Heyndrickxia acidicola: one gene and its partner. The protein of the gene in region 1 interacts with the protein of each later gene in a pairwise test. Links are inferred from orthologs where the notes say so. Each region holds a gene or a part of one and is shown on either strand. Other genes may lie near its edges.

Evidence for each region.
Region 2: the proteins of tpiA (region 1) and pepT interact in binary tests that used the Escherichia coli proteins (3 or more experiments, as listed by UniProt). The link is inferred for Heyndrickxia acidicola from one-to-one orthologs.

Annotation. Positions count from the first base shown.
Region 1 is NZ_KV440953.1:4,529,951-4,545,080, reverse strand. Bases 1,845-4,702 are described here. They hold tpiA (triose-phosphate isomerase), read right to left. Parts: upstream 3,726-4,702; coding sequence 2,964-3,725; downstream 1,845-2,963. Other genes in these bases: A5N88_RS21080 (phosphoglycerate kinase), read right to left, coding at 3,819-4,702; gpmI (2,3-bisphosphoglycerate-independent phosphoglycerate mutase), read right to left, coding at 1,845-2,971. Outside these bases: eno (phosphopyruvate hydratase), read right to left, coding at 24-1,319; more of gpmI, read right to left, coding at 1,436-1,844; more of A5N88_RS21080, read right to left, coding at 4,703-5,003; gap (type I glyceraldehyde-3-phosphate dehydrogenase), read right to left, coding at 5,208-6,215; A5N88_RS21070 (sugar-binding transcriptional regulator), read right to left, coding at 6,289-7,314; A5N88_RS21065 (glutaredoxin family protein), read right to left, coding at 7,446-7,685; rpoN (RNA polymerase factor sigma-54), read right to left, coding at 7,703-9,043; A5N88_RS21055 (transglycosylase domain-containing protein), read right to left, coding at 9,264-11,486; A5N88_RS21050 (hypothetical protein), read right to left, coding at 11,558-11,794; cell division protein FtsZ, read right to left, coding at 12,576-13,733; A5N88_RS21030 (hypothetical protein), read right to left, coding at 15,114-15,130. UniProt on the Escherichia coli protein: Involved in the gluconeogenesis. Catalyzes stereospecifically the conversion of dihydroxyacetone phosphate (DHAP) to D-glyceraldehyde-3-phosphate (G3P).
Region 2 is NZ_KV440953.1:3,272,934-3,288,131, forward strand. Bases 5,927-8,852 are described here. They hold pepT (peptidase T), read left to right. Parts: upstream 5,927-6,736; coding sequence 6,737-7,969; downstream 7,970-8,852. Other genes in these bases: A5N88_RS15260 (MATE family efflux transporter), read left to right, coding at 5,927-6,461; uraA (uracil permease), read left to right, coding at 8,322-8,852. Also shown: A5N88_RS15230 (glycosyltransferase), read right to left, coding at 1-232; A5N88_RS15235 (glycosyltransferase family 4 protein), read right to left, coding at 225-1,481; A5N88_RS15240 (Mpo1-like protein), read right to left, coding at 1,683-2,027; A5N88_RS26185 (hypothetical protein), read left to right, coding at 2,109-2,234; A5N88_RS15245 (hypothetical protein), read right to left, coding at 2,482-2,922; A5N88_RS15250 (ASCH domain-containing protein), read right to left, coding at 2,933-3,280; A5N88_RS15255 (aldo/keto reductase), read left to right, coding at 3,703-4,635; more of A5N88_RS15260, read left to right, coding at 5,091-5,926; more of uraA, read left to right, coding at 8,853-9,605; A5N88_RS15275 (DUF4023 domain-containing protein), read left to right, coding at 9,805-9,930; A5N88_RS15280 (S53 family peptidase), read right to left, coding at 10,119-12,020; A5N88_RS15285 (ABC transporter permease), read right to left, coding at 12,603-13,586; A5N88_RS15290 (sugar ABC transporter ATP-binding protein), read right to left, coding at 13,567-15,087; A5N88_RS15295 (sugar ABC transporter substrate-binding protein), read right to left, coding at 15,156-15,198. UniProt on the Escherichia coli protein: Cleaves the N-terminal amino acid of tripeptides.

The DNA of each region.
Region 1 (15,130 bases):
TTAGCTGAAGCAGGTTCAATTAATTACTTGTTTTTAAGGTTGTAGAAAGAATTTTTGCCAAGATATTGTGCAGTATCAGCAAGTCCGTCTTCGATGCGAAGCAATTGGTTGTATTTCGCAACACGGTCTGTACGTGATGGAGCACCTGTTTTAATTTGTCCAGCATTTGTTGCAACAGCAATGTCAGAGATAGTAGTATCTTCTGTTTCACCAGAACGGTGGGAAATGATTGCTGTGTAGCCAGCGCGTTTTGCCATTTCAATCGCATCAAATGTTTCAGTTAATGTACCGATTTGGTTCACTTTGATTAGGATAGAATTGCCTATGCCTTGCTCGATACCCTGCTCTAATTTCTTGGTATTTGTAACGAATAAATCGTCGCCTACTAATTGAACCTTATGGCCAATACGTTGTGTTAACAGCTTATGGCCATCCCAGTCATTTTCATCAAGACCATCTTCAATTGAGATGATTGGGTATTTCTCAACAAGAGATTCATACCATTCAACCATTTCTTCAGAAGTTCTGACAACACCTTCACCACTAAGGTGATATTTTTTGTCTTCTTTATTGAATAGCTCAGAAGATGCAACGTCCATTGCAAGCATAACTTCTTCACCTGGCTTGTAGCCTGCTTTTTCAATTGCTTCAATGATTGTTTGAAGAGCTTCTTCGTTAGATTTAAGGTTTGGAGCGAATCCGCCTTCGTCACCAACAGCTGTGTTAAGACCTTTTTCTTTTAATACTGTTTTTAAGCTGTGGAAGATTTCAGCACCCATACGAAGCGCTTCTTTGAATGAAGGCGCGCCGACAGGCATTACCATGAATTCCTGGATGTCAACGTTGTTATCAGCATGCTCACCGCCATTTAAGATGTTCATCATTGGAGTTGGGAGCTGTTTTGTATTGAAGCCTCCAAGGTATTGGTATAATTCCACTCCAAGGAAATCAGCAGCAGCGCGTGCGCAAGCCATAGATACGCCAAGGATGGCATTAGCACCTAATTTTCCTTTATTTTCTGTTCCGTCGAGCTCGATTAAAAGCTTGTCAATTAGCACTTGCTCAGTTACATCATAGCCAATTAGTTCTTCTGCGATCACTTCGTTCACATTTTCAACCGCTTTAAGAACGCCTTTTCCGTTGTAACGGCTCTTGTCTCCGTCGCGAAGCTCAACTGCTTCATATTCACCTGTTGAAGCACCGCTTGGTACTAATGCGCGTCCAAATGCTCCTGATTGTGTATAAACTTCTACTTCTACTGTTGGGTTGCCGCGGGAATCCAATACTTCGCGTGCGTATACTTCTGTAATTTGTGGCATGTTCATTACTCCTTTTTATTGTAGATTTAAGGTTATTATTTTTGTTGGTTGTATGTTGTTGGTCTTTGCTGCTTTAAAGCACGATAGGGGTCAGACCCCTTTAACGCTTTAACGCTTTAGTGCTTAATGATACTGATTCCTGTCATTTCCGATGGCTTTTTGACACCTAACAGATCGAGCATGGTTGGCGCTAAGTCGCCTAGAATGCCTCCATCGCGGAGTTCAATTCCTTTTTTCGTTACGATGACTGGTACTGGATTTGTAGTATGAGCCGTCATTGGCTGTCCTTCGAGCGTTACCACTTCGTCTGAGTTTCCATGGTCTGCCGTAATGATAGCCGTGCCGCCTTTTGCCAGGATGGCTTCTACCACTCTGCCCAGACACTCGTCCACTGCTTCAATCGCTTTGATTGTAGGCTCGAGCATTCCGGAATGGCCAACCATATCCGGATTCGCAAAATTCAACAGGATGGCATCATGGCCATCCGCCTCAATATCAGCTACCAAAGCATCTGTCACTTCATATGCGCTCATTTCGGGCTTCAAATCATATGTTGCTACTTTTGGTGAATTAATGAGGATGCGATCCTCTCCCGGGAATTCAGCTTCACGCCCGCCGCTCATAAAAAAGGTGACATGCGGGTATTTTTCTGTTTCCGCAATCCTTAGCTGCTTCAAGCCATTTTGAGAAAGAACTTCACCAAGTGTATTATCTAAGTTCACTGGCTTAAATGCAACATAGCCGTCAACGGTTTCACTAAAGTGAGTCAAACAAACAAAGTATAAGTCTTTAGGGTGTCCAGGTCCTCGGTCAAAGGAACGGAAATCCTCATTTGTAAAGGTATTGGAGATTTGGATGGCACGGTCCGGCCTGAAATTATAAAAGATCACTGAATCGTTATCTTTAATGGTTGCAACAGGCTTGCCATCTTCGCCCAACATAACTGAAGGAATCACGAATTCATCGAAGATTCCATGTTCGTAGGAATCATCCACTAAATCCATTGGATTAGAATAAGTGGGGCCATCTCCATAGACCATTGCACGATAGGATTTTTCTACACGATCCCAGCGCTTATCTCTATCCATTGAATAGTATCTTCCGGAAATCGTCGCGAATTGTCCAACGCCATACTCTTTGAATTTCGCTTCCGTTTCCTCAATATATTTTTTAGCTGTTTTGGGCCCAACATCACGGCCGTCAAGAAAGGCATGAACATATACCTTTTTTAGTCCCTGGTCCGCCGCAAGCTTTAATAAAGCGAACAAATGGCGAATGTGGCTGTGAACACCGCCGTCAGACAAAAGACCAAATAAATGAAGGCTTGAATCCTGCTTCTTGGCATTTTCGATCGCCCCTATGAAGGTTTCATTTTCTTGAAATACTCCTTCACGTATGGCTACATTTACACGTGTAAGGCTTTGATAGACAATACGGCCTGCGCCAATATTTAAATGTCCAACCTCTGAATTCCCCATTTGTCCTTCCGGTAGGCCGACTGCTTCTCCGCTTGCAATCAGCTGATTATGGGGATACGTATTCCAGTAACGGTCAAAATTCGGTTTCTTTGCTTGAGCAACCGCATTTCCTTTTGTTTCGCCGCGTAGGCCAAAACCGTCTAGAATAATAAGTGCTACTGGTGATTTACTCATTGATGACCGCCTCCAAAAGCTGTAAAAACGAGTTAGGCTCCAGGCTTGCCCCGCCGACAAGTGCACCATCAATATCAGGCTGCGCCATGAATTCCTTAATATTAGCAGGCTTTACGCTTCCCCCGTATTGGATGCGTATAGAATCGCCCGCTGCTTGTGAGAAGTTTTCACTGATCACCTGACGGATATGTGCACATACTTCATTTGCATCATCAGCGGTTGAAGATTTGCCTGTGCCAATGGCCCAAATAGGCTCATATGCTATAATCGTCTTCTTTACTTGCTCTTCTGACAAATCAGAGAGAGCTTTTTTCACTTGTGATTCTACTATATCCATTGTTTGATTCTGTTCACGCTGTTCCAGTGTCTCGCCGACACAAATGATAGGAGTTAAATCATATTTAAAAGCGGCAGCTGCTTTTTTATTGACACATTCATCCGTCTCATTAAACATGCAGCGACGTTCAGAATGGCCGATAATGACATATTTTACACCTATGTCCTGCAGCGCCCTGGGGCTGATTTCTCCGGTGTATGCCCCATCTTCTTCAAAATGCATATTTTGTGCTCCGATTTCTACATGACTGTTCTTAGTTGCTTCTACCAATCGGTCCAGGAATAAAGCAGGTGCGCATATCACGCTGTCCACTTTGACCCTGTCAGGAATATGTTCTGATACCTCTTCTGCAAAAGTTTTTGCTTCAGACATTGTTTTATACATTTTCCAATTTGCCGCTATTATCGGTTTACGCATCGTGAACCAGTCCTCTCTCATCATGGAATCAGGGCTATTTAGAATTGGTGCTCCTATTTTTGCCCTTCATTGCCTATTATCTATTAAATGTTCTTACTTGTCATTTAAAGCTGCAACACCCGGCAATATTTTTCCTTCCATGAATTCGAGGGACGCGCCTCCGCCTGTAGAAATATGATCCATTTGATCAGCAAGATGGAATTTTTCTACTGCAGCTGCTGAATCTCCGCCGCCAATAATGGAATACGTATCCTTTGCATCCGCAAGTGCCTGTGCGACACCTTTTGTTCCGTTTGCAAAAATATCCATTTCGAAAACACCCATAGGCCCGTTCCAAACCACGAGCTTGGATTTTTGTATCACTTCTTTATATAGCTCCACTGTTTTAGGTCCGATATCCACTGCTTCCCAATCTGCAGGAATGCTGTCAATCGATACCACTTTAGTGTTAGCTGTTTCGGAAAACTCATCCGTTACAACGGCATCTAACGGCATATAGAAGTTCACATTCTTTTCTTTTGCCTTTTCAATGAAAGAAGCGGCTAAATCAATTTTGTCTTCTTCAAGAAGTGACTTGCCAATTTCATGGCCCTGTGACTTGATAAAAGTATACGCAAGTCCGCCGCCGATGATCAGGTTGTCCACCAGGTTAAGCAGATTTTCAATTACGCCGATTTTATCCTTTACTTTAGCTCCGCCTATAATAGCAGTAAATGGACGTTCAGGATGTGAAATGGCTTTTCCAAGCACCTCAAGCTCTTTTTCCAAAAGGAATCCTGCAACAGCAGGCAGATGGTGAGCAATTCCCTCAGTGGAAGCATGGGCACGGTGCGCTGCTCCAAAAGCATCATTTACATAGACATCTGCAAGATCTGCAAAGGCTTTTGCCAGTTCAGGGTCGTTTTTCGTTTCGCCTGGATAAAAGCGAACATTTTCAAGAAGAAGCACGTCACCATTCTCCATTTTGTTAATGTCGCTCTGTACGATTTCACCATATGCTTCATTGGATTTGCGAATATCTTTTTTAAGCAATTCGCTTAAACGTTTTGCTACAGGAGTAAGTCTTAATTCTTCTACGACTTCACCCTTTGGACGCCCTAAATGGCTTGCCAGAATGACCTTCGCCCCCTGATCCATTAAATATTGAATCGTAGGAAGGGCAGCGCGGATTCTTGTGTCATCTGTTACATTTCCATCTTTCAAAGGAACGTTAAAGTCAACACGGCAAAACACTCGTTTACCGGACAAATCGATGTCCTTAATCGTCTTCTTATTCATTTAAAAGGCCTCCTTTTTACCTGTTATTTACTAGGGTACACCCGTATATCAATACCCTCGTCTGCTATGTTTTATGTAAAAAGGGAGGGGGAATCTTCCCCGCTCCCCTTTTCCCCCTACTATTTTATAATTCGGGGACCGATTTTTCCACTGATATCAATGGAAACACCATTTAAATTGACCGCTGTTAGATATTGTTAAAAATTATAGTCCTTGTTTAGCAACGTAATCAGCTAAATCAACTACACGGTTGGAGTAGCCTGTTTCATTGTCATACCAAGATAGAACTTTTACCATATTATCTTCAAGAACCATAGTTGACAATGCATCTACAGTAGAAGAAACAGTTGCACCGTTGTAGTCAGTAGATACTAATGGAAGCTCGCTGTATGCAAGAATTCCTTTTAAATCGCCTTCAGCCGCTTCTTTTAAAGCTGCGTTTACTTCTTCAGCTGTTACGTTTTTGTCAAGCTCAGCAACAAGGTCCACAACAGATACGTTAGGAGTTGGAACACGCATTGCCATACCGTTTAATTTACCTTTTAATTCAGGTAAAACAAGTGCTACTGCTTTTGCAGCTCCTGTAGTTGTAGGAATGATGTTTTCTGCAGCTGCACGTGCACGGCGGTAATCCTTATGAGGCAAATCAAGGATTTGCTGGTCATTTGTATAGGAGTGAACGGTTGTCATCATACCGCGCTTGATGCCGAATTTTTCATGAAGAACCTTCGCAAATGGAGCTAAGCAGTTTGTTGTACAAGAAGCGTTTGAAAGGACATGGTGGTTTTTGGCATCATACTTATCTTCGTTAACACCCATAACGATTGTGATATCTTCGCCGTTGGCAGGAGCAGAAATAATTACTTTTTTCGCACCAGCTTCTAAATGTTTCGCTGCATCTTCACGTTTTGTAAAACGTCCAGTTGATTCAACAACGATATCTACACCAAGGTCTCCCCATCCCAATTGAGCAGGGTCGCGCTCAGCAAGTACTTTTACTTTATGGCCTCCTACAACCAGGCTGTCTCCGTCTACAGTAACGGTTTCTTCAAGCTTTCCGTGTACAGTATCGTACTGTAAAAGGTGTGCAAGCATGTTTGCATCTGTTAAGTCGTTAACTGCTACGATTTCAACGTTAGAGTTTTTTAAAGCTGCGCGGAATACGTTACGTCCAATACGGCCAAATCCATTAATACCAACTTTTACTGTCATTTATATTGCCTCCTTAGATTGGATAGTTTATTGTTTTATATTTCAAAAGGACAAGCCTTTTAAAAGCAATTGACTATGAATATAAAATTTCTTTTGCTGCTCCCTCATCGGTGATAAGGACAGAAGACTTTATTGCGCTCTTCATGTAGGCTTTAATCGCTTTTGCTTTTGATGCACCGCCTGCCACTGCGAGAATATGTTCGACATGCGGTAAATCCTCAGGCTGGAGTCCCGCAATCGGCACCTTGTGCACGACTTGGCCATCTTCATTAAAATAATTGCCGAAAGCCTCGCCCACTGCATGTGCAGCCTCGATTTTCTCTATTACTTCGGGTCTTGTGTTGCGGCGCAGCGCCATTGCCATGGCATCGCCAATTCCATGAAGAACAATGTTTGCCTGTTCAATTAAACTTAGGACTTCTTTAATAAATGGTTCTTTTGTAAACGATTGATACACTTCGGGGCTAACCTGATCTGGAACATAAAGGGCCCGGTGTTTTCCTCCGGTTTTTTCAGCCATTTTAGAACAAATCGTATTGGCTTGAATTTCCACATCTTCTCCAATGCCTCCGCGCGCCGGGACAAATAACAGATTCTTCCTGCCTGCAAAATCAGGTGTCAGCATGTCAGCCACAGCCGCCATTGTCGATCCTCCTGAAACAGCGATAATATTGTCCCCTATCAGCATTTCCTTCATTCTCCTGGCACATACTCTGCCAAGAGCTGCTGTCACCCACGGTGCTTCATCACTGTTGCCGGGAACAATTATGACTTCTTGGAGATTAAGAACTTCCTTTAATTTTCTTTCCATTTCATTTATACCCGAAATTTCATTCATCATACTTTCCAATTCCTTCAACACGGTTAAACCTTGTTCAGAAACCTTCATTCCGGAATTTTGAATATCAATAAGATGCTGTTTTTTAAAAAACTCCACCTCACTGCGCAAAATCCTTTCTGAAAGGCCTATGGTCTGCGCTAATGTTCTTCTTCCTACAGGCTCCATAAAATAGATGGAACGCAGAATCTGGTAGCGCTTTTCCATGACGGAAAGTACATCCGGCATTAATAGCTTTTGAATCTCAACCATTGAGTGCATGAATCTTTTCTCCTTTTCGGGACCTATAACGTCCCGGCCAGACATATTGTGTCCCATTCACTCAAAAAAAATTTACCCTTGCTACAATTCTTATTTTAGCAGGGTAAATTTTGTATTTCAACTCTGAAACATCAGCTTTTCCATTGTAAACGTTTCCTTAATGAAAAATAATCAATTTGCCCATATTGAAGAGTTTCATTTTCTGATTCGACAACAGGAATCATCAGTCCATACTTTTCAATCCATTCTTCGCTCTCATCAATATTTCGTTCAATGATCTCCAGCGAAAAGTCACGCTGCAGATCCTTCAGCACTTCCTTTGCTTCTGTACAAAGGTGGCAGCCCTGTCTGGAATATAAAATGATTTGCAAGAATGCGGCCCCCTTTGCTATTCATATCTTTTTCGTTTCGAGGAGGGGAGGATAGTAAGCTGCTCCCGATATTTCGCTATTGTCCTGCGGGAAACCATAATTCCCATCCTCTTAAAGGCATCTGCAATATTTTGGTCGGACAAAGGCTTCATCTTATTTTCCTGGCGTACCATTTCTATTATTTTGTTTTTCACTTGTGCGGCAGATGCCTGGGATTCATTTTGTTCTTCCACTGCGGCAAGAGCTGCTGAAAAGAACTTTTTCATCTCAAATGTACCATGTGGAGTTTGTATATATTTCCCTTTGACTGCTCTGCTTACCGTAGATTCATGTACACCAATTTGATCAGCGACTTCCTTTAGAGTGAGCGGCTTTAAATAGAAGGGGCCTTTTAAAAAGAAATCCCTTTGCTGTTCCAATAAAGCCATACCCACCTCATAAATCGTTTTACGGCGCTGATCCAGTGTTTTGGTTATGGTCCTGAAGCCGCGGGCCTTCTCTTTTAAAAATTTCTGCACCTGCCGGTCTCTGTACATAGAAAGGTCCCTGTAATAGTCCTTTTGAAAGGTAACACTCGGTAAATGCTTCTCAAATAAATGGAGCTCAAGATTCATATCCTGTTTTATGACGATTAAATCCGGAATGACATATTCTGAGCTGGCCTGGCTGAACCGTGCACCGGGCCTTGGATTTAATGTACGAATATAGTCGGCTGCCTCCTGAATTTCCTTTGTAGATACTTTCAGTTCTTTCGAAAGCTTCCGCCACCTTTTTTCTGCAAAATCAAGAAAGTGGCTGGATAATATCGGTTCTGCCAGTGCATGCTTTCTTCCGTTTCTTTCTATTTGAATGAGAAGGCATTCCTGCAGCGTCCTTGCCCCTACACCTGCCGGTTCGAGGGTTTGCAGCAGCTGTAAACATTCCTCTGCCTCGGCCAGCGAAATTTTGGCAGCTGCAGCAGCATCCTCCATGCCGACCGCGAAATATCCATTCAAATCCAAATGATATATGAATTGTTTTATGATTCGTTCTTCCCTCTTTGGTAACGCTTTCATGGAGATTTGAAAAAAAAGAGCATCATACAAGGATCCTGAGGTTTGAGGGACCTGTTCAATCCAGCTTTGATTTCCTTGGTCAAACGACTGTTTTTTTTGTTTTCGCGATATATCAATGCGTGAATCAACGAAGGTTAAATAAGAATGTTCCAGTTTAATTAAAGGATTTTCCATTGCTTCCGCTTCAAGAAACGCAGCTAATTCCTCTGCTGAATAAGCTAAAAGCTCGATTGCCTGCTTAAGCTCCTGGGTCATTGCTAACTTTAAGGATTGATTTTGCCATAAACCAGTCTGCAGTTCCATGTTCATCCCCCCAAAGCACTGTACTTATTCCCTATTTTACATCACACACATAAATCAGTACATGTATTTTCAAAAATAAAGCGGATATTTTTTAACACTTTACTGCACGAAAGGGGTCAGACCCCTTTCGTGCAGTAAAGTGTTAAATTGAATTAAAAAACCGCACCATGCCGATTATGACATGACATGCGGTTTTACGCACAATTCCTTGCATGTTTAATTAGCCGTGGTTGTGTTTTTCTTCCTTTTGTTTATGCTTATCGTCATGTTTAGGTTTCTCTTCTTTTGGCTTATGATTATTATCTGCTTGATTGTGTTTTTCATCTTTTGGTTTATTTTTCTTATTCCCCTGCTTGTGGTTGTCTGCTTTTTTATTCCCAGATTTAGCATGAGATTTTGAATCGCTGCTTGGCTGTTTAGGTGGAACCTCGGCAGAATCCCCCCCTTTAATATACAGTTCGTTATTCACTTTGTAGACACTGCTTGGCTGTTGAAAGCTGCTTTTGTCTGTTCCTAACGCTTGCATCATATTCTTAAACATCAGCTGTGAGATTTTCGTAGTATCTCCAAGCATATAGTTGCCGGGACCATTTTTGGCATATCCAGTCCAAACCGCCATCGTATACTGCGGGGTATACCCAGCAAACCAGCTATCATTTGTCGCATTTGATGGGTATCCAAATTGTGCACTGGTTTTATCATCAAAATTTGTTGTACCTGTTTTTCCTGCCACATCCAATCCCGGCACCATGGCCGCCTTTCCAGTTCCGGAATTCACGACTGTCCGCAGCATATCTGTAATCATATACGCGGTGTATTCATGCATGACCTGTTTTGGCTTCGGAGTAAAATCCATCACTTTTCCATTGGGAAAGACTACTTTACTGACTAAATGCGGCGTGTTGTATACTCCGTTATTTCCAAAGGCACTGTAGGCCCCAGCCATCTCCAAAGGATTAACCGTATTGCTCCCTATCGCATTCGATTCATATACCGTATTATGATCAAAGGTAATACCAAGATTCTCCGCAAAGCTCTTTGCTTTGTCCATCCCTACCGCTCGAAGGGTAAGCAGGGCGGGAATATTGTATGAATATTGAAGAGCCGTTCTTATAGATAGCTTTCCATGATATTGATGATCCCAGTTTGAAATAGGCTGCCCATTTGAGTACGTCGTCTTCTGATCATTTAATTGATGCCCTGTAGACCATTCTAAATTTTCTATGGCAGGCCCGTAATCAAAGATGGGTTTAAACGAGGAACCTGGCTGCCGTTTCATATCAATCGCAAAATTGTTGCCCAGGAAAGAGGCTTTATAATCGTTTCGGCCGCTTCCGATTGCCCGAACTTCTCCTGTTTTTGTATCCAAAAATACAAAAGCTCCTTGAAAATTACCATTAGGATAAGAAACGATCGAATTAGTGTCCATCATTTTGTCCGCATAATCCTGTGCTTTTGGATCTAAAGTAGTGTATATAGATAATCCATCGGTGCTAATGTCTACATTCTTCAGTTTTCCTTTTACTTCTCTTACTGCAGCATCTAAAAACACCTCATACGGCATACCATGATGATTGGTGTTTGGTACAAGCCCTGCCGTTACAGGAACTTTCTTCGCTTCCTGCATTTGTTTCTTGGTAATGTACCTTTGTTTATACATGGAGCTTAAAACAACATTACGGCGATCCGTAGCAGCTTTCTTGTTTTCAGGTTGGGTTGGATCGTAAATGCTGGGACCTTGTGGAAGCCCTGCCAACATCGCCTCCTCAGGAAGTGTCAATTCATTCAGGTGATTGGCATCAATCCCATAGTAGGTTTTTGCAGCTGCCGCCACCCCATATGAACCGTCTCCAAGGTAGATTTTATTTAAATACATCATTAAAATTTCTTGCTTTGAATACTTTTTTTCCAGCTGAGACGCCAAGCTCCATTCCTGTACTTTTCGCGTTATTGTTTTCTGAGGGGTCAAAAATGTGTTCTTGATCACCTGCTGTGTAATCGTACTTCCGCCCTGTGATCCGAAGTGCCCCGTTAAATTCTCGAAAATGGCTCTGACCGTTCCTTTTATATCGATACCACCATGTTCATAAAAATGTGCATCCTCCGTAGCAATGAATGCATGCTCCATCGTTTTTGGAACTTGAGCATACGTAATTTTTGTCCGGTTTTCTTTTCCATATTCAAAAAGGAAATTCCCATTCTTATCATAAAATTTAGTTGAAAGCGGATCGACCAGTTTTGAAGGATCTAGTTTTGGCGCTTTCTTCATCATTGCACCAATTGATATAACCCCTATACCAACGGAAAGCACAAAAAGCACCAAACAGGATATGAATACTTTTTTTAACATAGATCCTTTTTTGGCCAATTTATTACTCTTATGCTCATTATTCTTTTCCAGTCGTTTTCGTTCTTGACGATTACGATATTTTTCTTCTGACATTCAAATACTCTCCCAGGCGTAAGGTTATCGTAGCTGATTTAAATAATATGCTTTTAACACTTACGTATTTCTTATTGATGAGTTTGGCAATTAGATAGTTGTTTATTATGCAAAACCCGTATATATCGGATTAAAGAAGTATTGATGCAATAATCCTCTTGGTCTCCTTTTGCAATAAAGTACTTGCGCTGTATAATCTTTTCTATAATTTCTTGTAATACCTCTTCTTTTTCCACTTTCAGCTCTTTTATGATAATTTCTTTTTTAATATCATTTTCTAAAGTGTAATAAACAACAAATTCTTTCAAATTAACCCTCCCTTAATCTTATACTCTAACGGAAAGCCTGCTTTGAATTTAACCTCTCGAAATGATATAAGGTGTGCAAATACTCTTCATTCTACCCACCTGCATTTAAGGTAAGCGTTGTTTTTATACGTCCATTTTTAATAATTCAGCATACATCCCTCATAAAAAAAAAGGAAACCATTCCAGAATGATTCATAGGCTTCATAAAAATTCTTAAAGATACCTATATCCAAATCCTGTAAACCTATTGAAAACAATATCCTTCTTTGTACGTTCATATTCATGCGTAAAAAATCTACTATTTATGGGGGTAAGAGGTCATCTTTTCCTTGACGCCTTACTCTAGTTGGATAAAAGTTTCTTCTTTGATAAAGCTCTTTTCGTAAACTTTGTTGCTATTAGACACTGAAATATCACCTTAGATATATATTCAGAATTAAAACTTGTGAATAGCATACGAAAAGATGCCACGAAGACAGACAACGCACGGAATAATCCTTTGTACGTAAAGCAACATCTATGGGAAAACAGCCTTTGATAGATACAGATAAATCCATTGCTGCGGGGTTTTCAATCTGGTTGCAGACAAACAAAAAGCGAACCGTCACCAGTTCGCAAGTTATGTTTATATTTTTTTCGAATTACTCTGCAAGAACACAAGATTAACGAAGATACATCTCCTCATTTTTTCCAAACAGAGCGTAAAATTCCAGAAAAAAATCTGTCTCCCAAGAAAGAACACCTGAGTTTAGCGGGAAAAATAACAGAGCCTTTAAATTTATTAGTATCGTTTTTTTCGATTGCGCAAAAACGCAGGAATATCAAGAGATTCTTCCGTTAGCTCTGCGTATCTATTATTGTATGGAGCCTGTTCATCTTGGTGTTTCGAATCGTATTGTATTTGTTGTGCAGGCAGTTCCCTTTGATATGGATTCGTTAGCTCTTCCTTTAATGGCCGGGTAGGCGTTTCCAGAGATGTACCATCTTGTTCATTGAATCCTGTGGCAATGACAGTAATAATGATTTCATCGGTTAAGTTTTCATTAATGGCCGAACCAAAAATCATATTTAACTCCTCGTGAGAAGCAGAAGCCACGATATCCGCTGCCTCCTGCACTTCATAAAGACTTAAATTGCGGCCGCCTGTGATGTTCATGATTACACCATGCGCTCCATTAATAGAAGTTTCAAGCAGCGGACTATTTAAGGCTTTCTGTGCCGCTTCAACAGCACGATCTTTACCCTTGCCAGTGCCAATCCCCATTAAAGCTGTTCCTTTATGAGACATGACCGTTTTAACATCAGCAAAGTCAAGATTAATTAAACCTGGTACAGCAATTAAATCGGAAATCCCCTGAACCCCATGACGAAGCACATTATCCGCTTCACGAAAAGCTTCTAGCATAGGGGTTCTTTTATCAATGATCTCCAATAACCGATCATTTGGAATAATAATTAAGGTATCCACTGCCTCCCTCATTGCGTTAATTCCACTGATTGCGTTTGTTGCACGCTTACGTCCTTCAAATTTGAAAGGACGTGTTACAACCCCAATTGTCAGGGCACCAAGCTCACTGGCAATTTTTGCAATAGCAGGGGCTGCACCAGTGCCTGTACCGCCGCCCATTCCGGCTGTAACGAAAACCATATCTGCACCTGCCAACACTTCTTCAATTTGCTTTTTGCTTTCTTCCACAGCCCTTTTTCCTATTTCAGGGTTGGCGCCCGCTCCTAAACCTCTTGTTAATGCTGCACCGATTTGCATTGTAATTCCTGCTTTTGATTGATTAAGAGCTTGAGCATCAGTATTAACGGCAATGAACTCTACACCGCCGACACCATCCTCAATCATACGGTTTACAGCGTTGTTGCCTCCTCCTCCAACACCAATAACTTTAATCGTTGCGAATTGGTCGATAACCGTTTCAAAATCTAACATGATGATCCCTCCTCTTTTATCCATCTCCATGATTTTTTACGTTTTTAAAGGTATCAGAAGTACTTCTTCATATTATTCGAATTCTTATATATCTTTTTTGGGGAGGCAGGATAATTTTGTAAAGATTCATTATGATTAACATTAAAGGCAGATGATATTGTTCATAAAAAGCACATAAAAATGCCTCTGCACTTTTCATAAAGCGCAGAGGCATTTTTTGTTTAATAGTAGTACGCCCTCGGCAGGAATCGAACCCACATCTTAAGAACCGGAATCTCACGTGCTATCCGTTGCACCACGAGGGCAAGTCCGTCACTAAAATAGTATAATAGAAAAAAAGAGATATTGCAACTCTTTTTTCGCGTTTAAAAAGTTAAAATTCTGGCTAATATGTTTAAAGTATATTTAAGGGCTGTTGCATACAACAGGATCGAATTTTTTTATAAAAACCAAATTGATTTGTTTGACCTTAATTGACCATTTGGTGTATGATAACATTACATAAGGAGCAATACATTCCTTAAATGTTTCAGTTTTCCTTTATAGGGAAAAAACTAGATTAGCTATGCCTTGCCGCTAACTGGAAAGCGGACAGGAATGAAAAAAGGAGGAGAAAGTATATGAACTTAATCCCTACAGTTATTGAACAAACAAGCCGCGGAGAACGTGCATATGACATTTATTCCCGCTTGTTAAAAGACCGTATTATTATGCTTGGAAGCGCCATTGATGACAATGTGGCAAACTCTATTGTAGCACAATTGCTATTCCTGGAGTCTGAAAATCCTGAAAAAGATATCTCCATCTACATAAACAGCCCTGGCGGCAGTATCACGGCTGGTATGGCGATTTATGACACTATGCAGTTTATTAAGCCGGATGTCCAAACGATTTGTATCGGAATGGCTGCATCTATGGGTGCATTCCTTCTTAATGCAGGAGCAAAAGGCAAGCGTTATGCACTTCCAAACAGTGAGGTTATGATCCATCAGCCACTTGGCGGTGCACAGGGTCAAGCAACAGAAATTGAGATTGCTGCTAAACGTATCCTTTTCCTTCGCCAAAAGCTGAACCAAATCATGTCAGAGCGTACTGGCCAGCCTCTTGAAGTGATTGAAAGAGATACAGAGCGCGACAACTTCATGGTTGCTGAAAAAGCAAAAGAATATGGTTTAATCGACCATATTATCAGCCGCAATGAGCTGACTAATAATAACGATAAGAAATAATACCAATTGCGAAGCCTGCCATACAACCATGGCAGGTTTTTTTATTTGAGTCTGTCATTTTTCGCAATAATATATGTTTGATACATTTTTACTACAGTCTTTTCAGAGGCTTTGGCTGTGCTTTGCATTTTCTTGCTGGTTGATTTCCGCTTCAGACACTTGCTTTCC
Region 2 (15,198 bases), 1.3 Mb from region 1 along the record:
AAAGATGGCTGACTTTTTTTATAAATCCCAGAAGCAGGGGATGCTCCCTCACTCTAATAACATGAAAATGATGATTAATATTTTCATATTTAGGCAAAGATGGATTGTTGGTATCCTCAATACAAAATAACTCTACTGAATATCCATTTTCGGACAAAGCAGTGCATTCTCTTAGGACTCGGGCATCATTAGTAAAGTGATTCCAAACAAACATTCCCACTTTCTTATTCATTATGATTTACCTTTACGTTTTTAGGCTTGAAAAACCACTTTTTATCCGCTTTGCTGTTTTGCTGCTCCATAAATCGTTTAAGCAGGAAGATATTTTCTTCCCACACAAATTCTCTGTTTATATAGTTTTCACAATGATCTTCCATTTTCTCTCTAATGGATGGATTCTCCTTTAAATAAAGGACATGTTTCACCATTTCCTCTACGCTTCCCTCTGTTGAGACAAATCCCACCTTGTTATCTTCAATAATTTTTTTCGAATAACCCGTCACAGAAGCAACGATAGGTACTCTGCAGGTCATGTAATCTATCACTTTTCCTGGCAATACGGTCCCAAATACCTCTTTATTTTTTAATGTAACAATCCCGGCGCTATGCTCTGCAAGCTTTTTAAAACAAGCTTTTCTCGACAAAGGCATTACGAATTCTACATTATCCAGCCCTTTGTTTACTATATAATTCTTAAAATCATTTTTTCTCATACCATAGCCAATAACCGTAAGTGGTATAGAGTGCTCCTTTAGTTTCTCTGCAAGCAATCTAATGATGTCAACGTCCTGAGCCAGCCCTAAATTGCCGGCATAAACAGCTTTAAATTGCCATTTATTCCATTTAGGCGAAATCTCCGACCGCCTTGCTCCATTCGGAATAAAACTGATTTTGCTTTCCTGTATATTTGCTCTCTTTTTTATATGAGGAATAAAGCCTCTACTGTTTACAATAATATGGTCTGCCTTCTTGTAGAGGAGAGATTCAATTCCATTAAAAATAAAAAAAATGAGTTTGTTCTCAAACAACCCCACACCTTTTAGCGACTCTGGCCATAAGTCGCGAATATCAAGCACCAGCCTGCACCGGTATCGAAACTTCGCAGCCAATCCCACCATTGCAACAAAAATAGAAGGTGATGTTGTGAATACGAAGTCATATCTTGACGTATCTTTAAAAAGATATAAAAACATTCTGACAGCCATTTCCATATAAAAATAAAAACGATTAATAATCGCAAGCGAATATCCTCTTGTTTTAATCGGAACTCTGTGTATATTCTTCCCCCCGTTCAAATCCTCCTGATCCCAGAATTGCTCTTGTTTATATAAATTTCTGTCAGGATAAGCAGGTTCAGTCGTTACTATGGCAACATCATATCCCATACCGCTCAAAAGCTGGTAAATGTTTTTCATTCTGTTAGCCGCACTGCCAATCTCCGGATAAAAATTCTGCGTAATTATAAGCACCTTTTTCGCCATGCCCCTTAGTCCCCTCCCTTATTCTAAGTAAGCTTATCCTCGATGTTACAGTAATAATATTAATATTCTGTTAAGGGTTGGTAATGGGTTTATAAAACCTGACTAAAGGAGGCATAGCTAATAACGTTTGTCTGGAGCTGCCTTAAAACAAGAGAAAATGGTGAAAGCCTAACAATTCACGACAAAACAGTGTTGTATTTTTCATCCATTTTTTTCTTTCTTTTCAAAGCGGGCAGTTCTAGCAAGCTCTCTTTCCAGTTGTCTAGTAAGAGTAAACCAATACATCCGAAAATCAGCCCGAAGTGACCAGACCGGATGTCCAAACGTTGCTGGTTTATTTCCTTCAATAAAAAAATGGCTAATCCATGCAAGTGCATATGCTGACAGAGGCGCCAGCAGCAAAATCCACCATTTCATAAAGGAAATGGCTAATATAATAAACAGAAAAACCAAGCTGGTTCCAACAAAATGCCAGCTTCTTGTAGCAGGTTTAAGGTGCTGTGTTAAATAATAGACCCAAAACTCCTCGTAATCTTTGAAGTCCACTTCGACCCCTCCTTATATTTCCTTTGGTTTTTCTTTCGACAGTACTGAGGCTAATTCCTTTGATAGAAGTAACTTTAAGACATGACGGCAGAAAAAGCACAGGCTGCCATTTTGGAAGAAAAAGAAATCAAGTCAATTGCTATTTCTCCTGGTTATTTATCGAAATTATTTCCCGAGAAAAGATTATGTATTAAAGCGTGCAATTGAATCAGCTTATGCCTTCTACATGAGATGGCAAAAGCAAGTGCCTTGCTCATTGACGAGGATACTCCGTACCACCTGCTAAAAAACGAGTGCCTGAAAGCGGACATTAACAAACAGGATTACAGAGCTATTTAAATAACTTTTCCCCAACCAAAAAAGAAGCTGCGGAATACAGCTTCTTTTTTGGTTGCATACAAGAGTTCTTTTATATGATAATCGGTCAAATCACAGCTAAGTCTGCATATACAGCCTACCAAAATACAGGCTTTGACACCATCAGCCAAAGCATTGCCAGCAGCAGCGCCAGATAAATGATGGTGGACCTCAATAATTTTGACACTAATTCATTTGTGTTTTGACCGGGCTGATCGAACTTCCTAAGAGTAGGAGAGAATGCACGTGCCAGAAAAAATAATGAACTAACCATTACAATAACTGTCACATCAATCCATGGTGTTCTCCAGGTCCAGGAGCTAATGATGACAAGCAATATACCAGAACCTGCCAGGACATGGCCAGCATGCTTCGCAAGCCTGACAGAGGCTTTAAAGGTATCAAGATATGCCTGCTGCTTCACTCCTTCTGTAACTTTTATTTTCTGGCTTATTGGCAGTAGAATAAAAAAAGGTCCGATTGACATAATTACGCTAAGTATATGGATATACAAAATCAAAGGATGAAGAATTTCCATACCCATAGCTCTATACTTCCGCAGGTCTGAATTCATGCACCCAAACCATCATGGAAGGCAGCCACTTCATTCCATGATGAAAAGAAAGGATGAAATTCTTGTATTCCTCAAGACTTTCGTACCCTTCTTGATAGGCGTGATTCTCCGTCATTTCTCCAAGAGATTGACGATAAACCTTTTCAACTATAAATTCTTGTCCCTTTAGAAACAGCTTTTCTCCAATATCTGCATAGCGCCCATTACGGCGTACAGCGGTTTTTCTACCTGCCAATACTTTTTCTACATCAGATCCATTCGTCACCAGACGTTCCACTGTACACGTCTTTGGCGGAAAAATTTTATTTTCATGAAACTCCATAAGAGTATGTTTCCTCCTTTACCCCAAAGAAATTACGATTACTATTTTCAAAGCGTACTTTAAAGCCTTCTCATATTACCATATATCCTCTTTGACACTTAAAATGTAAATTGAACGTTTTATTACAATTTCCCGAGATCATTGCTGCTGGCCCACACAAGGCTGTTTTCGCATGGATGGTTCATTGCTTATAAAGAGTCAGGCACAGAAAGCTATACGAGAAATGCCAAATTCAGTAAAGTCGCGTTCCATATCATATTTAACAAAAGCCCGTTCCTATAAACCTTTAATAATTTGGTTTTCCGTTCATATATGAAGTTTTTCTTTTAGAGAAATAAAGGAGACAAAAACAATCCTATCATTTTCTTTTTATGCCGCCCTTTTGTTATGATAGTTTCAATCAAAGAAAGGAGTTGGAATAATTGGTTAAGCAGGTGCAAATAGGAAAAACAGATCTTTATGTAAATCCCATCGGTCTTGGAACAAATGCTGTCGGAGGACACAACATATATCCTAATTTAAGTGAAGAAACAGGAAAAGAAGTTGTCCGCACAGCTTTAAAAAGTGGCATTAATTTTCTTGATACTGCCTATATATACGGACCTGAACGTTCAGAGGAATTAATTGGAGAAGTCCTAAAGGAACAGGGTAACCGAGAAAAAGTGGTTATTGCTACAAAAGGCGCCCATAAATTTGTAGACGGGAAAATTGTGATAGATAATTCCCCTGCCTTTTTAAAAGAATCCGTAGACAACAGCCTAAAAAGACTCCAAACGGATTATATTGATCTTTTTTATATCCACTTTCCTGATGAGAAAACTCCTAAGGACGAAGCAGTTGGGGCATTGAAGGAATTAAAGGATGCCGGTAAAATTAAAGCAATCGGCGTTTCTAACTTCTCCATTGAACAGCTTAAAGAAGCGAATAAAGATGGTTATGTAGATGTCCTTCAATCAGAATACAACCTGTTTAAACGTGCTGTTGAGGATCAGCTTTTGCCTTACACAGCCGATACAGGCATTTCATTCATTCCTTATTTCCCGCTGGCAGCAGGACTACTGGGCGGGAAGTATACAAAAAACACAACGTTTAATGACGGCCGTGCTAAAAACCCTCTCTTCCAAGGGGAAGCCTTCGAACGCAATCTGCAGAAAGTAGAGCAGATACGTGAAATAGCTAATGAGAAAGGGGCAGAAACTGCACACGTTGTTCTCGCCTGGTATTTAACCCGTGACTCCATTGATGTATTAATACCAGGCGCAAAACGCCCTGATCAGGTTTCAAATAACCTTAAAACGCTTGACGTGCATCTTACAAACGAAGAGATAGAAAAAATCAGCAGAATATTTAAGTAGAAAAGCGGAGGGACCCTGCTTATCGGCGAAAAGCATAATCCAAGCCGGCATGAAGGTTCGTCTTTAACCTTCTTGGAGGATTGGATTATGACCTCGAGCCGATGGGTCCCAAAGCTAGACAATAGAAAAGCGGATGACGACGTTTAGCGGCGCTCGGACTAGACAAGACAGACATTATTAATATAACGGATAAACGCACTTCTCTTTCGCGTTTATCCTTTTTTTATGCAAAAAAAATTTTCCTTTTTTTCCCTAAAAATTTTATAAATATTTTGCCCCACGAAGGAATTTTTCGAGTATAATCTTCATATTGGTCAAATGACAACAATTACAAATTTATGCGAATGACTAAGAATAGCGTAGGCGCCTTGCTCATCGCCGTACGGATTTCAGAGTCTTCGAGTGTGATGTAATAAAATTTTTATAAACTTATCTTGAACAAAGGGGACCTTTCGTTGAATACAGAAGGAAACAAATATCAGGAACAAAGCCTTTTCAGCCTCTCATGGCCGCTTTTTATCGAGCTCGCGCTTCATATGGGAATGGGCATCATAGCAACACTAATGTTGAGCCATTTTTCAGATGATGCTGTAGCCGGGGTGGGAGTAGCCAATCAGCTTATCAATATTTTTCTATTAGTTTTTAGCGTGACATCTGTTGGAGCCATTATCTTAATCGGCCAGCGTCTTGGCGCTAACCAATTAAGCGAAGCAAGAAAGCTTGCACGCGCTGCTTTCGGGGTCAACTTTTGGATAGGTGCCGTTATTTCTCTTATTGTCATTTTTTTTGGCGGTTATTTTTTACGTTTATTTGATATACATGGGCAGATTTATCAATATGGTCTCACCTTTGTCCGAATCTGCGGTTTTTCACTTCTATTTGAATCCCTGTCACAGGTTCTGAGTGCCGTCCTCCGAAGCCATGGATATACAAAAGAAGCGATGTCCGTTACCATCTTAATGGACGTCATCAGTATTGTGGGGAATATACTTGCTATAACGGGGATTTTTGGTCTTCCTAAAACAGGAGTAACAGGTGTTTCATGGGCAATGGTAGCTGCAAGGGCATTTGCAGTTTGTGCTCTTCTCTTCCTTGTTTATAGCCGGCTTTCATTAAAAATGAAAATCAGCGATATATTTATATTCAGCAAAGAAAATATTCATGGCATTCTTTCCATTGGAATACCATCAGCCGGAGAAAACCTTTCCTATCAATTTTCTCAATTAGTCATTACGGCTTTTGTTGCAGCCTTGGGAGCATCTTCTCTTGCTGCACGGGTATATATTTTGAATATATCGATGGTTTGCTATCTATTTACAGTAGCCATTGCCCAAGGGACTCAGATGTTAATTGCACGGTATGTTGGCGGAAATCTTTACGACAGGGCTCTCAATAGAGGTATTAAAACATTAAAGTTAGCCATGCTTGCCTCATTCATCACATCACTCCTTATTGCTTCAATAGGCTCACCTATTTTAAAGCTGTTCACTGATAACCAGGCAATTATAAACGTGGGCCTTCCTGTCTTATGGGCCATCGTCTTTATTGAACCCGGCAGAGCACTAAATATCGTGTTAATGGGATCTTTAAAATCCGCTGGCGATGTAAAGTTTCCTGTCTTTATCGGCATATTTTCAATGTGGACGGTTGCTGCCTTCCTGAGCTACATTCTTGGAATTCAATTCGGATTAGGTCTTGTGGGAATCTGGATAGCCCAAGGAATGGATGAATGGTTCAGAGGCATATTCGCGCTCAAACGCTGGCTTTCTAAGCCATGGGAACGCAAAGTAAAAATAAGAGCAAATCATCAAATGGAAGGCAGCTGACGTACCAGCTGCCTTTTTTATGGACCCTTTTCATATAGTTTGTTGTTTTTTCTAAAGCTCTGTTAACAGACTATGCTATGCTGAAGACTGCTCGTTTTTTAGCTCATTCGTGCGAAACTACCGTTTCACACGAATGAGCTAAAAAACAACAGAATCCATTAACAAAGACTTTCATAAAAGTGGATCGTACTATCAGTACAACTTAAAGATGAGTGAATTGCGATACACTTGTCCCGAACATGATAAACTAATAAGTAAAAGGAGATGAAATGAAGATGAAGCAAGAAATAATTGAACGATTTACATCCTATGTTAAAGTGGATACACAATCCAATGAAGATAGCACTACATGCCCATCTACTCCCGGCCAATGGACATTATTGCATCAATTAATAGACGAATTGAAATCCATTGGCATGGAAGAAGTCACTCTAGATGAGAATGGCTATGTCATGTCTTCCCTGCCTTCCAACACAGAGAAAGAAGTTCCTGTAATTGGCTTTTTGGCTCATGTAGACACCGCTACGGATTTTACCGGCATGGATGTTAAGCCTCAATTGGTAGAAAACTATAATGGCGATGATATTGTTTTAAATTCAAGTCTTAAAGTCATTCTTTCACCAAACGATTTTCCTTCTTTACTAAACTATAAGGGGCATACTCTGATTACTACAGATGGTACTACTCTCCTTGGGGGCGATAATAAAGCGGGGATTGCTGAGATTATGACAGCCATGGCTTATCTCATCCAGCATCCTGAAATTAAACACGGCAAAGTAAGAGTAGCTTTTACTCCAGACGAAGAAATCGGAAGAGGACCTCACAAATTTGATGTTAAAGCCTTTAATGCACGCTACGCCTATACCGTTGACGGCGGACCGATTGGAGAACTGGAATATGAAAGCTTTAATGCTGCAGGAGCAAAAATCACAATAAAAGGCACGAATATCCATCCCGGATCTGCTAAAGGAAAAATGGTGAATTCAGCAAAGATTGCAATGGAATTAAACGACCGGCTGCCTAAAAAAGAGGTTCCCGAATTGACTGAGGGCTATGAAGGCTTCTATCACTTAATTTCATTCCACGGAGATGTTGAACAAACAAAGCTTAACTATATCATCAGGGATTTTGGCCGAGATGAATTTAATGCAAAGAAAGCCCACCTAGAGAAAATTGTGAATGAATTAAAAGAGAAGTATGGCGACGATGCCATTATACTGGAGATGAATGACCAGTATTACAACATGAGGGAAAAGATTGAACCGGTTAAAGAAATTGTTGATATTGCATACCAAGCGATGAAAAACCTTGATATTGAGCCCGTTATCTCCCCTATTAGAGGCGGAACAGATGGATCTCAGCTATCCTATATGGGACTGCCCACTCCCAATATTTTTACAGGCGGAGAAAATTTCCACGGGAAATATGAGTACATATCGGTTGATAATATGGAAAAAGCAACAATGGTCATAGTAGAAATCGTCAAGCTCACAGAACAGAATGCTTAATTTTTAAGAGAATACTACTTCTGTACTCTAAACCGCTATGTATATATACACTATATATGGTGACTATATTTTTTTATTGACAATTATCGCTGGCCTTGTGATAATAGCTAAGATAACTGAATCAATTTACCTTTAAAACAGTCCCGTGAGGCTGGCAAGGTCATGAGCATAAGCTTTCTATGCTAATAGGAGTAATAATCCTATTGTAACCGTATGTGTGTAAATGACGCATCTTGCCGGAAATTTGGGCAGGATGCTTTTTTATTGAATCAAAAAAGCTCCTCTATATCGCCCTCTATCCAAAGTGATCGTTTTAAAGACTATCCTATAAACTTTTAAAGGAGAGAATACGATGTCGCAACACGAAATTAAGGTAGATGAGCGTCTTCCATTTTTAAAGAGCCTGCCTCTTAGTTTTCAGCACTTATTTGCCATGTTTGGTTCTACCGTTCTTGTACCTATTTTATTTAAAGTTGATCCTGCTACCATCCTTCTATTAAATGGCATTGGAACGCTTTTGTATATTTTTATCACAAAAGGCAAAATCCCGGCCTATCTCGGATCCAGCTTTGCTTTTATAGCACCTGTTGGCGCAGTTCTCGCCAATCATGCAGGCGGAAATGGCTATAATTATGCCCTAGGCGGTTTCCTTGCAGTTGGCATTATCCTGTTAATCGTATCCTTTATTGTAAAAGTAGCAGGAACAGGCTGGATAGATGTCATCTTCCCACCTGCTGCCATGGGCGCAGTTGTTGCAGTCATCGGCCTCCAGCTTGTTCCAACAGCTGCTCAGATGGCTGGTTTAGTCAGTCCCTCTAATCCACCTAAGAATTGGACGCCTGATTCACATACTCTAATGGTGTCACTGTTAACCCTTGCTATTACGATTGTATGCTGGGTAACGTTAAAAGGATTTTTGAAGATTATTCCGATCCTTATCGGTATTATTGCAGGTTATATAATTGCCGCTCTTTATGGAATGGTAGACTTTACTTCAGTTCGCCACGCAGCTTGGATTTCACTGCCGCACTATTATAAAATGCAATTTAATTTATCGGATATTATTATTATCCTGCCTGCTGCACTCGTCATCATACCAGAGCATATCGGACACTTAGTGGTAACAGGCAATATTGTGAACAAGAACTTAACAAAAGATCCCGGTCTTGACCGTTCTTTAATGGGAAATGGAATTTCCACCATTATATCCAGCTTTTTTGGAGCAACACCAAATACAACCTACGGTGAAAACATTGGTGTACTGGCTATCACCCGAGTATATTCCACATGGATTATCGGCGGAGCTGCCGTTATAGCCATTATCCTGTCTTTTTGCGGAAAGCTTGCAGCATTAATTTCCTCTATCCCAACACCTGTTATGGGGGGAATATCGCTCCTTCTTTTCGGTGTCATTGCTGCCAGCGGTATTCGAATGCTGGTTGAGACAAAAGTGGATTACAGTAAATCCCAAAATTTAATCTTGACCTGTGTAGTACTTGCAATCGGAATCAGCGGCGCTACCATACAATTTGGAACAGTAGCCTTAACGGGAATGGGGCTGGCTACTGTAGTTGCCATTGTCTTGAGTCTTTTCTTTAAGCTTCTCAATATCCTGAAATTATCAAATGAAGAATAGATTTTTTAACTGGCTGCCCTGTTGCAGCCGGTTTTTTTATTTCCTTTCAAACGTTTGAGAAGAAGATCGATATTTCACGGGAAATAAAACATGACTGAAAGACATATGAAAGGTTCCGTGAGCATTATAAAAAAAGGTATGTTCAACAGATAACTGGAGAAAGTATGAATGGTGCATCTATCTTAAGGAGGCAACAAAAATGGATAATACTCATGAATATGTTGAAAAGCTGCATGAAAAACAAAAAAAAGACGAGCAAAATAAAAAACGTCAGGGAAAAGGCCATCCCGAGTCACGGCTCCCTAATAAACACCATAAAGATTAGGCATATCTTTATTGCTTCAGCATTCTTTAAAGCATTTGCCAAAAGCCGAATCCCATAAAAAGGGATGGCTTTTGGCTCAATTATTTTTAAAAATGGCTTCTTCTATTTTTAAGACCGGTCTGATTTTAGCAGGTTTAGCTGATTATGACTCCCTTTTATACATTTCTCCTCCACTTTTTTTGCTTTCCTTATCTGTAAAACGGTCCGAAATTCCATGCAAGCTTAGCTACATCTGGCGTACCAAGGCCTGTCGCTTGATTGTAAATAGTTCCTGCAGTACCAGTATAGAAAAGATTATCATTGTCTCCGCTTGTGTCATTTAATGGAGTGAGAGGTGAATTCCAGCCTTGAGCAAATTGATAAATCTGCGGATTCCAGAATCCTACCTGAGTATGGTTTGCACTGTTGATCAGCGCTGAAAGTCCATTTAATTGCGGTGCAACAAAGCTTGTACCTCCATACTGATCCCATTCTTGGACACCAGTTTTAGGATTAGTGAACAAGATAGAATATCCAGACTCTGGATCCGCGTCCATGGATAAATCCGGTACATTCCTCCCTGAACCTGTTCCAGTTACTATAGGTTTAGTAGAATCATAAGTAGGTGTTGCAGCTAAATCACTGCCTACATCCCATTGCTGAACAGCTGAATACGTATTAACTCCCTTTATTCCTTTTTGATAATCAGGTGTCGCAAAGGCTGTACTGAAACCGCCGCCGCCTCCTTCAAAGAAAGGCCCATTATCAGGTGTGTAACCATATGCTTGAAGAAGCGGGTACAAATAATCCCAGCTCCACGCACGTTCCTTAGGAACACTTACATTAATTCCTGTGGACTTAGAAGTAAAACTAAATGGTGTTGTTGTTCCGCCTGCAGCAGTAATATATGGACTGGAAGAAGGAAAATCTACAGTGAGGTCATACATGCCCATTGACCGGGTATTATCATAGGCCCCGGCATCACCTGCCGCAGCAAACATTGATTGCCCTTGGGCAGCCGCTTGCATGAAGAGCTGGTTAAAAGCTTCGGTATAGGCAGGTGATTCCATATTCTGCTTCACAAAATAGTCAATGGATGACTCACTTTGCCCCCAGCTTACGGAAACTTGCTGTGCCTGGTTATCATTAATCGCTTTAGCAAATGCATCTACAAAGCCTGTGTCCGTATTTGGGCCGACATAGACATGAATATTCGCTTGTGGTGCAAGAGCACCTGATTGCTCTACATCCAATGTCGTCTCATCAGACCCAGACCAGCCTGAACCTCCGTCAACATCTGTTTTAGTAATCCGGTTCGGTTTCACTTTAATGCCTGCTGTATTCCAAAAGTCATACGCATCCTGAGGAACGAAATCAGCTAAAGTTACAATCCCGATGGTTTGACCTGCTCCTGTTGCGCCCTTATCATAAAGCGGCTGAACATTGTAGCGTTTAATCAAATCCTGGGGAGACAATCCTCCTCCTGGCAGGGCATTGTCACTGTTAGCAGGAATTTTAACAGCTTGTTTCTCAGCATGTGAAGTCAAATTAGAATAATCACTTAGCCCCAAAATACATAAGATATTGTCTGCTACATTCCTAGGAGCACTTGGCTGTTTCTTTGTTCCGCGGAACTTTTTTCCTTTATAGCTAGCATTCTGCAATTCAACATTCAGCGCCTTATTAAATTGAGCAACTGTTCCTGTTGCGGTTACAATCAAATTATCATTATAAACTGATGTACTAATCCCAAAGGACTGCAGGTATTTTGTAACAACCCATACATCTCCTGAACTTGGGGCAAAATTATCTTTAAATTCTTTTACACTCAAATAATCACGGTAATGACGGCTGCCGCGTGTCGTTGTATCTTTAATATACTGCGCCAGCTGATCTTTGTTTTTTACCTTTAGAACAAAGTCGACGGTGACCTGCTGATTCGGATCCAGATCTCCAAAATAATTGGCACCATCCAATACCGATGTCCCTGTACCTTGAGGGATTGTTACGTTATCGCTTGTGGTTTTCGCCAGCGACATAAAAGGTGATGCTCCAAATAATAAAGATCCCGTTGCAACAAAAGAAAGCACACTTCTTTTCCACTTCTTCAAATGAATTCCTCCTAAAAAAGTATGCGTAGGCAGAATGACAGAATAAATAATGTCTACGATGCCTATCTTTATTCTCATATTTACAACTAATCCCTTTTTATTTTTTAAATATTCCCAAAAATAATACTTTCGTCATAATATATTTACTTTTTTTACCTATTTGATCCCTCTATTTTATCAATCATCGATTTTTCACTAGAGGCTGATCTACATAATTTAGTATGCATATGTTATAAAGACGACTTTTGGTCCCACGCCAAAGAGCTATGCTGAATCGCATGATTTACTTTTCCGATAAAAAAGGCTCTGTTAATCTTGCTTGTTGATTTCCGCTGCAGGCACTCGCTTTCTGCGGGCAATAACGGAACCTTCTGATAAGCAAGCTCTCCTAGGCCTTATTAAATTGAGGCTTTGTTAGAGGACTCTGTTGTTTTTTAGCTCATTCGAGTGAAACGGCTGTTTCACTCGCATTTCAGCACAGCTTAAAGGTTACAGGAAAGAAAGGAAACAAAAAAAGCAAAAAACGTTCCTATTTAGAACGCTTTTGCTTTACTTCATTCCACTATGTACATAATTTCACTGCTATGCTTTCTTTTTTATTTGCAGATAGGTTACGGCCAGGGCAAGAACCAAGACACTTCCTTTTATAATATCAAAAGCATAATATGGAAGATTCAGCATGGTTAAACCATTTAAGAGGATGCCAATTAATGCAGCCCCAAAAAAGGTTCCGATGGCATTCGGTTTACCTGCACCTAAAAAGGAGAACCCTACAAAAACCGACGCCACTGCTTCCATCAGCATCGCTGCACCTGAATCAATTTGCCCTGACCCCACCCGCGCTGTAAAGAGAATGCCCGCCAGCGAGGCAAAAATCCCCGATATGGTATAAGCAAGAAGTTTTACCTTATTTACATTTATCCCTGATAATCGGGCTGCCTCTGAGTTTCCTCCTGTCATGTATAAAATCCGGCCCCATCTGGTATGATTGAGGACAAGATAAACCAGGATGACAAATAGAATCATAATAATAACAGGAAAAGGGATTTTAAACAGTTCACCCTGCCCAATCCATAGGAAGCTGTTATAAAATTCTCCCGGTGCAGTCCCGCCTGTTGTCATCGGCATATGGCTGTAAACCGAATATCCGTCTGTATACGTACTTTGAATACCCGATACAATATACATGGCTCCAAGCGTAGCTAATAAATCCGGTATGCCAATCTTTACGATCAGGATAGAATTAAAGATTCCTACTGCAATCCCAACTGCTATGGGCAGTAAAAGGACAATCCAAAGGGGCCACTGATACCAAACCATTAAAGAGGCAGTTATAACGGTAGATAAGGACATAGTAGACCCTACTGATAAGTCAAAGCCGTCTACAATTAATGTGAATGTGACACCAAGAGCCAATAATGTAACGATGGAAATCGAGCGCAGTATATCTGATAGATTCCCATATGAAAAGAATTTGCCATTTACCAGACTAAAATAAACGAGAACAATAGCCATGACTACTATTGCTCCGTACCTGAATGAGAATTTAAAGAGCGTTCCGTTCATAGATGTCTTCCTTTCCACCGCTAGCATATAGCAGGATTTTTTCTTGTGTTGCTTCCTCTTTTGTTAATTCCTTCACTATTTGCCCATCATACATGACAAGGATTCGGTCAGAAATACTTAAAATTTCATTTATTTCGCACGAAAAGTAGACAATCCCTTTTCCTTCTGCAGTAAGATTGTGGATTAAGTGAAAGATGTCCTGCTTTGCTCCAATGTCTACTCCTTTAGTTGGCTCGTCAAAAAGATAAACCCTGGCATTTGAGGACGTCCATTTACCAATCGCCACTTTCTGCTGATTGCCTCCACTTAATTTAAATACAGGCGTCTTAGCCGAATTTGCCTTTATGGATAAGGTATCTATTATTTTTTCAGCATACTTATTTTCTTCTTTCCTATTAAGAAACAGGAAGGGTGAAAATTTCTTTAGATAGGGGAAGGTTATATTTTCGGCAATGGAATCCTGAATAAAAAGACCTTCCTTTCTTCTCTCCTCCGGGACAAGTACAAGGCCTGATTTCATCGCTTCTTTTGGGTGTTGAAACTTTTTTGATTTTCCATTTACAATGACTTTCCCGCTTTTCCATTTTGTCAAGCCGAATAAAGCTTTAGCCAGCTCGGTTTTGCCTGCACCAACCAGCCCTACAATGCCTACTACCTCTCCCTTCGAAACATGGAAAGAAATATCCTTCACTTTTTGTCCGTCATTTATTTCCATGATTTCTAGCAGCCGTTCCCCCTTATTGTTATTTGCCCGTGTAAATGAAAAGTGAAATGAACTGCCAAGCATCGTCTCAACAATTTGCTGCTGAGTGACCTGTGAGGTTTGAAAGGTAGAAATGGTTCTTCCATCTCTCATGACTGTAATACGATTGGCTATTTCAAAAATTTCCGGGAGTCGATGGGAAATAAATATACAGCCCACCCCATTGTTTCTCAATTTATTGACTATAGTAAAAAACTTCTTTGTTTCTTCCAGTGAAAGAGGGGCAGTGGGTTCATCAAAAATAATGACTTTCGCTTCTAATACCAAAGCTCTTGCAATCAAGACCATTTGCTTCTCAGCCAATGACAGCTCACTTGCTTGTAATTGAAGAGAAATACGTTCATCCAGTAACGCAAGAGCTTTGCTTGCTTGCTGCAATAGCCGCTTTTTAGATACAAAAATATTTCTTTGTGAAGAAATAGAATCCAGCATAATGTTGTCAGCAACGGTCAGCTGAGGGACAAGTGCTGTATCTACCTCCTGATAAACGCAAAAAATACCATAATCTTTTGCATGTTTAGGAGAGTTTATTTCTACCTGCTGCCCTGAAAGCATGATTTCACCTGAATCTGCTGTATAAGCGCCAGAAAGAATTTTCATAAGCGTACTTTTCCCTGCACCGTTTGCCCCTAATATAGCATGCACCTCGCCTGCTTTAAGGTCAAAATGAGCATCAGACAAGGATTTTACATTCCCAAAGGATTTTTTTATATCATTCATGATGAGCAATTGGTCCATAATTGTTTGCCCTCCTTCCTTTGTATAAAGGGAGTCTGACCGATGCTATCGGAGCAGACCCTCCAATCTTATTTACCTTCTTCCAATTTCTTAAGTGCTTCTGAATATCCC